2 regions of the Ensifer sp. ENS09 genome follow, and region 1 is predicted to be linked to the other one. Evidence: riboswitches for the same ligand, from Rfam matches in the RefSeq annotation. Region 1 holds a riboswitch; the other holds the start of a gene.
What was found. Region 1 has a riboswitch for S-adenosylmethionine ahead of IB267_RS12740 (O-succinylhomoserine sulfhydrylase). Riboswitches for the same ligand answer to the same signal wherever they lie in the genome.
Positions count from the first base shown of each region.

Region 1 (4,406 bases):
GGTGCGCCTTGGCGTGGCCGAGCTTCTCGATCGCGACGAAAACGGCAAGCCGCGCCATCGGTGGCGCGCCGGCGGCATGGTCGCGCAGTTCCTGCCAGAAGCGCCGGAGCGCATGCGCCAGCCCGACCTCTCGGGCGGCGACGGCGATGACGGCGAAAGCACGTTCGAGGACGACGATCTCTGGGCCGAAGCCAAGGTGATGGTCGAAACGATCGACATGGACGAATTGACCGATCCGATGGTCGGAACCGAGCGGCTGCTTTATCGCCTGTTCCACGAGCGCGGCGTTCGCGTCTATGAACCGCAAGCGGTCTATGACCGTTGCAGCTGCTCGCGCGAAAAGCTTCAGTCGGTGTTGTCCAACCTGAGCACGGACGACCTCGAAAGCACCATCGACGATGGCGAAGTCAAGGTGACCTGCGAGTTCTGCTCGACGACCTATCGCTTCGAAGCTAGCGAGGTGCGCCCGCAGTAGCGGGCGCCTCCGGTCGACTGGCCGCGAGTTAGAGCGACGTCAGTGAAGGACAGGCTGTTCCGGATGGCGTCAGTTCAGGGTGCGCACGAGCCCGGGTGAATCGAGCGAGAAGGCGGGGATGGCCACGTTGAAGGTCTCTCCGCCTTCCGATTCCATGCTGTAGTGACCGAACATCACGCCCGAGGGCGTATCCAGCGGGCATCCGGACGAATACTCATAGGTATCGCCGGGATTGAGCAGCGGCTGCTCGCCGATGACGCCCGGGCCGCTGACCTCGTCGACTTGCCCATTCTCATCGGTAATGTGCCAGTAGCGCGTCATCAACCGCACGGTCGCGTCCGAGTGGTTTGAGATGACGATGCGATAGCCCCAAACATAGCGGCCGTCATCGGGATCCGACTGTTCTTCGAGATAGTACGGCTCCACCGTAACTTCTATGTCGCGGGTCAAAGCGCGATACATGGGCATCACCTTGCTTCAGGTCTTTCAGGGTATTCTACAGCAAGATGGTTTCGTCAAGAATAACGGCAAGATTGTGCGATCCCACGATGGGACGGTTGGTCGTGCTGACGGGATCGGGCGGGTGAAGCCGGCTTGGCGCCTTGGCGCTGGGCCGCCGGAAAGTCCTTACGTGACCACCGGCAAGGGGCGTCGGCCGCCGTTGGTCACGGCGGCCGCGTCTTCGTAAATCAGGCCTTCACGGCCTTCAGCGCGCGGGCGAAATCTTCCACCACATCGTCGCTGTCCTCGATACCGGCCGAGAAGCGCACGGTGCCGGCGGACATGCCGAGCTCCGTACGGGCCTCGTCGGTCAGGTTCTTGTGCGTGGTCGTGGCCGGATGAGTGATCAGGCTCTTGCTGTCGCCGAGGTTGTTGGAGATGCGCACGATCTCCAGCGCATTTTGCAGCGCGAAGGCAGCGTCCTTGCCGCCCTTCAGTTCGAAGGCGACGAGCGTCGAGCCGCCGGTCATCTGCTTGGCGATGATGTCGGCCTGCGGGTGGTCCTTGCGGCCGGGATAGATGACCTTGGCGACCTGCGGCTGTTCCGCCAGGAAGTCGGCGACGCGGCGGGCCGTTTCCGTCTGCTGACGCACGCGCAGCGGCAGCGTCTCGATGCCCTTCAGCAGCGTCCAGGCGTTGAACGGTGACATCGCCGGGCCGGTGTGGCGGAAGTAGTCGTGCAGGTGCTCGTTGATCCATTCCTTGTCGGAAAGCACCACGCCGCCGAGGCAACGGCCCTGGCCGTCGATGTGCTTGGTGGCGGAATAGACGACGATGTGCGCGCCGAGTTCCAGCGGCTTCTGGAAGAGCGGCGTCGCAAAGACGTTGTCGACGACGACCTTGGCCCCGATCTGGTTGGCGAGCTTGGCGACGCCGGCAATGTCGATGACTTCGAGCGTCGGGTTGGTCGGGCTTTCGAGGAAGAAGACCTTGGTGTTCTTCTGGATCGCCTTTTCCCAGTTGGCGAGATCACGTCCGTCGACGAGCGTGCATTCGATGCCGTATTTCGGCGCCAGCGTCTCGACCACCCAACGGCAGGAGCCGAAGAGCGCGCGGGCAGCGACGATATGATCGCCGGCCTTCAGCTGGCAGAGGATGGCGGCGGTGACCGCGGCCATGCCCGATGCGGTGGCGCGTGCGTCTTCAGCGCCTTCCAGCATGCACATGCGCTTCTCGAACATGTCGTTGGTCGGGCTGCCGTAGCGGGCGTAGATGAAACCTTCGGTCTCGCCCTTGAAGCGCGCCTCGGCGGCTTCCGAAGTCTCGTAGACGAAGCCCTGGGTGAGGAAGATCGCTTCGGAGGTCTCGCCGTGCTGGGAGCGGGTCGTGCCGCCATGGACCAGTTGCGTTGCGGGGCGCCAGTTTTTGCTCATGTGACGATCACTTTCAAAAACAAAAAAACCGGCCGCGTGAAGGGCCGGTTTGACACCCGGCCTTTTTAGCTACTTGTTTAACGTGGCTGCAAGCCGACCGGCCAAATCACCACGGGATAAAGCTTCAATACTGCCAGGGTACGCTTGCGTCAATTCCCGGAGTTTGGTTTTGTCTCGCAACTGAAAAGAGGACTGCAATGGGCCGCGACACTGGGATTTTGGCCGATCGCGCGATCGCCGCGCTGTTCGAATCGGGACGCCTGAAGAGCGAGAAGCCGCTGGATGACGATCAGATCCAGCCGGCAAGCCTCGACCTGCGCCTCGGCGCCAAGGCTTTTCGCGTCCGCGCAAGCTTCATGCCGGGTCCGTCTCATCTCGTTGCCGACAAGCTCGACCGGCTGAAGCTGCACGTGGTCGACCTGACCGAGGGTGCGGTGCTGGAGACCGGCTGCGTCTACATCGTGCCGCTGATGGAAAGCCTGGCGCTGCCCAAGGGCATGTCGGCCTCGGCCAACCCGAAGAGCTCGACCGGCCGCCTCGACATCTTCACCCGCGTCATCACCGACCGCGCCCAGGAATTCGACAAGATCCCGGCCGGCTACAGCGGTCCGCTTTATCTCGAAATCAGCCCGCGCACCTTCCCGATCGTCGTGCGCCGCGGCTCGCGCCTGTCGCAGATCCGCTTCCGCATGGGCCAATCGATCCTGTCGGAGCAGGAATTGCAGGCGCTGCATGATAGCGACGTGCTGGTGGCGAGCGACAAGCCGAATGTCAGCGGCGGCGGTATCGCGCTGTCGATCGATCTGAAGGGCACCGGGCCCGAAGGCCTGATCGGCTATCGCGGCAAGCACCACACGGCGGTTATCGACGTCGACAAGAAGGCGCAGCACGCGATCTTCGATTTCTGGGAGCCGCTCTACAGCCGCGGCCGCGACGAACTGATCCTCGATCCGGATGAGTTCTACATTCTCGTCTCGCGCGAGGCCGTGCATGTGCCGCCGCTTTATGCGGCCGAGATGACGCCGTTCGATCCGCTGGTCGGCGAGTTCCGCGTGCATTACGCCGGTTTCTTCGATCCGGGCTTCGGCCATGCCTCTGCCGGCGGCACGGGCAGCCGTGCGGTGCTGGAAGTGCGCAGCCACGAGGTGCCGTTCATCCTCGAACACGGCCAGATCGTCGGCCGCCTGATTTACGAACACATGCTGGAACGCCCGGATGGTCTCTACGGCCTCGGCGTCGGCTCCAACTACCAGGCGCAGGGCCTGAAGCTCTCGAAGCATTTTCGCGCCGAGTAGGGGATTTCGAAGCGACCCTGGTGCGATCCGGCGCAAGGGTGCTTGACAGATCGCCCCGGTTCGGGAAATTTCGCAGGCGCCGCGGGTGTAGTTCAGCGGTAGAACGCCAGCTTCCCAAGCTGGATGTCGTCGGTTCGATCCCGATCACCCGCTCCATTCCTTCGTGACCGATCATTGCCTCGATGGCGTAAGGCCTATGGCCACTTGCGCCGTGGACGGCTAACCTAGGACGCGATGAATCATCCGCGGTTCTAAGGGCCGCATCTGACACACGAGACGTGCCGGCCCGCTGCCCATGAAGCTTTTCTCCCTGTTCGCCTTTTGCGCGTCCTTGATCGCAACGCCGCTTGCGGCCCAGCCCAAGGACCTGCCGCTTCTTTTCGATGCGCGAGAACGCATCGCCAAACCGGACCTCACGGGCCTCGCGCGCCTGCGTTTCCTGACGACGGTGGACTTTCCGCCGTTCAACTTCATCGACCAGTCGGGCAAGCTTTCGGGATTTCATGTGGATCTCGTGCGCGAGATCTGCCGCGAGCTCGACATCGAAGCCAAGTGCCAGATCCAGGCGGTGACCTATGCGGAGCTGCTGCCGGCGCTGGAACAGGGGCAGGGTGAGGCGGTGGCCGCCGGCGTCGCCGTCGGTCCGGAACTGCGCCAGCGCTTCGGCTTTTCGCGCGCCTTCATGCGGCTCCCGGCGCGGTTCGCGGTCAACACCAAGGCGGCGGGCGCAGTGGCCGCGCCGAAGGATCTGAAGGGCAAGCC
Region 1 is NZ_JACVBP010000002.1:952,817-957,222, reverse strand. It holds gene IB267_RS12750 (Hsp33 family molecular chaperone) at 1-475, shown strand, start outside; gene apaG (Co2+/Mg2+ efflux protein ApaG) at 545-937, opposite strand; gene IB267_RS12740 (O-succinylhomoserine sulfhydrylase) at 1,165-2,349, opposite strand; SAM riboswitch at 2,394-2,472, opposite strand; gene IB267_RS12735 (2'-deoxycytidine 5'-triphosphate deaminase) at 2,547-3,644, shown strand; tRNA gene IB267_RS12730 (tRNA-Gly) at 3,726-3,800, shown strand; gene IB267_RS12725 (transporter substrate-binding domain-containing protein) at 3,940-4,406, shown strand, end outside.

Region 2 (4,406 bases), on a different contig from region 1:
TGTTTCAAGAACGGCATTCTGCCGATCGTCGTCAGCCAGGCTGACCTCGACAAGCTGATGGACGACGCCTCGCGCGGCTCCAACGCCATCCTCTCGATCGACCTGGAATCCCAGGAAATCACCGGCCCGGACGGCGGCTCGGTCAAGTTCGAGGTCGATGCCTTCAAGCGTCACTGCCTGCTGAACGGCCTCGACGACATCGGCCTGACGCTGGAAAAGGCAACCGCCATCGACAACTTCGAAAAGACGGTCGGCGCTTCGCGTCCCTGGGCTTAAAGCGAGAAGCATGGCGCGCAAGCTCATCTCCTCGGGTTCACCCTTCGAAAAGACGGCAGGCTATTCGCGTGCCGTCGCGATGGGCGACTGGTGCTTCGTCTCCGGCACGACCGGCTATGACTACGCCACCATGACCATGCCCGAGACGGTGGAGGAGCAGGCGCGCAATTGCCTGAAGACGATCGAGGGCGCGCTGAAGGAAGCGGGCTTCTCGATGAAGGATGTGGTGCGCAACCACTACTACGTCACCGATGCCAGCTTCGCCGACCGGGTGTTCCCGATCTTCGGCGAAGTCTTCGGCGAGATCCGCCCGGCCGCAACGATGATCGTCTGCGACCTGATCCGCCCGGAAATGCTGATCGAGATCGAAGTCACCGCCCTTCGCGGCTGACCGCTTGATCACGCCTGCCCTCAAAACGATTCCGATTTAAGCCATTATGCGATAGTCCATAGGGCATGACTTCGCCTGACTTACGCTGAACCGGAAGACGCCCATGCAATTTCAAGGCACCGCCGACTATATCGCCGACAAGGACCTGATGATCGCCGTCAACGCCGCGATCCGATTGGAGCGGCCACTGTTGGTCAAGGGCGAGCCCGGCACCGGCAAGACCGAGCTTGCCCGCCAGATCGCCGCAGCCCTTGGCCTCGAACTGATCGAATGGAGCGTCAAGTCGACGACCAAGGCGCAGCAGGGCCTTTACGAATATGACGCCGTGTCGCGGCTTCGCGACAGCCAGCTCGGCGACGAGCGCGTCAACGAGGTCCGCAACTACATCCGCAAGGGCAAGCTCTGGCAGGCCTTCGAGGCGGACCGCCGCGTGGTGCTTCTGATCGACGAGATCGACAAGGCCGACATCGAGTTTCCGAACGACCTGCTGCAGGAACTCGACCGCATGGAATTCCATGTCTACGAGACCGGCGAGATGATCGGCGCCCGTCACCGGCCGATCGTCATCATCACGTCCAACAACGAGAAGGAGCTGCCGGACGCATTTTTGCGCCGCTGCTTCTTTCACTATATCCGCTTCCCCGACGCGGACACGCTCGCCCGCATCGTCGAGGTGCATTATCCCGGCATCCGCAAGACGCTGCTGTCCGCAGCGCTCGCCGCCTTCTACGACATCCGCCAGGTGCCGGGCCTCAAGAAGAAACCCTCCACGTCCGAGGCGCTCGACTGGATCCGCCTGCTCGTCGCCGACGAGGTCGATCCGGCCGACCTCAGGGCCGACGCCAAGACCATGCTGCCGAAGCTGCATGGTGCGCTCTTGAAGAACGAGCAGGACGTGCACCTCTTCGAGCGCCTCGCCTTCATGGCCCGCCGCGACCAATGACGCCCGACGCCCATAAGGTGCTGATCTATGGCACCTGGCAGGACCGGCTGCTGGTCTTCGACGAACCGGACTTTCCCGAGATCGAGCTGCAGGTGCCGGGCGGCACGATGGAGCCGGGCGAAAGCCCGCAGACATCGGCCTTGCGGGAGTTCGTCGAGGAGACAGGGCTGACGCCGTCGCAGACACTCACACATCTCGTCACGCAGGACTACCACTACCCGAAGGACGGCAGGACGATCTGCCATCGGCGGCACTACTTTCACGTCGCGCTCGCCGGCGAGCAACGGCAGACCTGGATACATCAGGAAATGACGCCTTTTGGCGGCGGCGAGCCGATCCGCTTCCGCTTCTTCTGGCTCGGCCTCGATGAGGCTGAGCGCCGGCTCGGTTATGGCATGCGGGATGCTCTAAGCCTGCTGCGAACTGTTGAGTGGTAGACGCCAACTGGGAGCAGCAAGGCGCCTCCTCCCCGTCAAAACGGCGAGAAGGTCGCGGCAGCGGGATGAGGGACCACGACACCCCGAATCGTTTTTCTTGACCCCCGCGGCCCACTCGCGCTATCAAATTCCCTGTGGTGATTTGGCCGGCCGGCTTGCAGCCACGTTAAACAAGTCGCTAAAGGGCCGAGGAAAGTTGGATTTCCGAGGACCGGTCGCGATCAATCGCCGCCGGTTTTTTTGTATTGATCGAGTGGAAGCCCATGCCCATCAAGATTCCCGATACGCTGCCCGCCTTCGAAACCCTCGTGCATGAGGGCGTGCGGGTGATGACCGAGACCGTGGCGATCCGTCAGGATATCCGCCCGCTCCAGATCGGGCTCCTGAACCTCATGCCGAACAAGATCAAGACGGAGATCCAGATGGCGCGCCTGATCGGCGCCTCGCCGCTGCAGGTGGAATTGTCACTGGTGCGCATCGGCGCTCACCGGGCCAAGAACACCTCGGAAGATCACCTGCTCTCCTTCTACGAGACCTGGGAAGAAGTGCAGGGCCGCAAGTTCGACGGCTTCATAATCACCGGCGCGCCGGTCGAGACGCTCGAATACGAGGACGTCACCTATTGGGACGAACTGAAGCGCATCCTCGACTGGACCGAGACCAACGTGCATTCGACGCTCAACGTCTGCTGGGGCGCGATGGCGGCGATCTATCACTTCCACAACGTGCCGAAGTATCCGCTGAAGGAAAAGGCCTTCGGCGTCTACCGCCACCAGAACCTCAATCGTTCCTCCGTCTACCTCAACGGCTTCTCCGACGATTTCGCCGTCCCGGTCTCGCGCTGGACCGAGGTCCGCCGCGCCGACATCGACAAGGTGCCGAGCCTCGAAATCCTGATGGAATCGAAGGAGATGGGCGTCTGCCTGGTGCACGAGAAGAAGGGCAACCGGCTCTACATGTTCAACCACGTGGAGTATGATTCGACCTCGCTGTCGGACGAATACTTCCGCGACGTGGATGCGGGCGTGCCGATCAAGATGCCGCACGACTACTTCCCGCACAACGATTCGACCCTGCCGCCGCAGAATCGCTGGCGCAGTCATGCGCATCTCTTCTTCGGCAACTGGATCAACGAGATGTACCAGACGACGCCGTATGATGTCGCGGAGATCGGCGCCGGGAAAAGCTGAGGTCAGATGTTCATTCCCTTCTTCCTCGAACTCAAGGCGGCGAAGGTCCCGGTCACGCTCCGGGAATTCCTGTCCTTGATCGAGGGGATGGAGGCGGGCATCGCCACCTTCGACGTCGAGGCCTTCTACTATCTGGCGCGCACGGCACTGGTGAAGGACGAGCGCCATATCGACCGCTTCGACCGGGTGTTCCAGCATTGCTTTTCCGGTCTTGAAGCCGTCAACCCGATGGAGGCGGGCGAAGAGGCCGTCATCCCCGAGGACTGGCTGCGCAAGCTCGCAGAGAAGCATCTGAGCGAGGAAGAAAAACGCCTGATCGAGGCGCTCGGTGGCTTCGACAAGCTGATGGAGACCTTGCGCCAGCGGCTGCAGGAACAAAAGGGCCGGCACCAGGGCGGCTCGAAATGGATCGGCACCGCCGGCACCTCGCCTTTCGGCGCCTATGGATACAACCCCGAGGGTGTGCGGATCGGCCAGGACCAGTCGCGCCACCGCCGCGCCGTCAAGGTCTGGGACCGGCGCGAGTTCAAGGATTACGACGACACGGTCGAACTCGGCACGCGCAACATCAAGGTGGCGCTAAAACGCCTCCGGCGCTGGGTGCGCCAGGGTGCTGCCGACGAGCTTGATCTCGGTGGCACGATCCGCGCCACCGCCGAACACGGCTATCTCGACGTGGTGACAAGGCCCGAGCGTCGCAATGCCGTGAAGCTCCTGATGTTCTTCGACATCGGCGGCTCGATGGACGATCATATCCGCATCGTCGAAGAACTGTTTTCAGCGGCTCGCAGCGAGTTCCGCCACATGGAGCATTTCTACTTCCACAATTGCGTCTACGAGGGCCTGTGGAAGGACAATCGCCGCCGGCGCGTTGACATCACCCGGACGACCGAAGTGCTGCGCACCTATGGCGGCGACTACCGCGCGATCTTCGTCGGCGACGCCTCGATGAGCCCTTATGAGATCAGCCACCCCGGCGGCTCGGTCGAGCATTGGAACGACGAGGCAGGCGCCCTCTGGCTCTCGCGTCTGACGGCGCATTTTCCGCGCTCGATCTGGATCAACCCCGTGCCCGAACAGCACTGGAGTTACACCCAGTCGATCGGCATGGTGAAGAGCCTGTTCGAGGGGCGGATGTTTCCTTTGACGCTCGCTGGCCTTCAGGATGC
Region 2 is NZ_JACVBP010000007.1:174,523-178,928, forward strand. It holds gene leuD (3-isopropylmalate dehydratase small subunit) at 1-276, shown strand, start outside; gene IB267_RS29670 (RidA family protein) at 287-667, shown strand; gene IB267_RS29675 (MoxR family ATPase) at 771-1,610, shown strand; gene IB267_RS29680 (NUDIX domain-containing protein) at 1,607-2,047, shown strand; SAM riboswitch at 2,172-2,249, shown strand; gene metA (homoserine O-succinyltransferase) at 2,311-3,237, shown strand; gene IB267_RS29690 (VWA domain-containing protein) at 3,244-4,406, shown strand, end outside.
Region 2: linked by a shared signal. The riboswitch ahead of metA (homoserine O-succinyltransferase) and the one ahead of IB267_RS12740 (O-succinylhomoserine sulfhydrylase) in region 1 are both predicted to bind S-adenosylmethionine.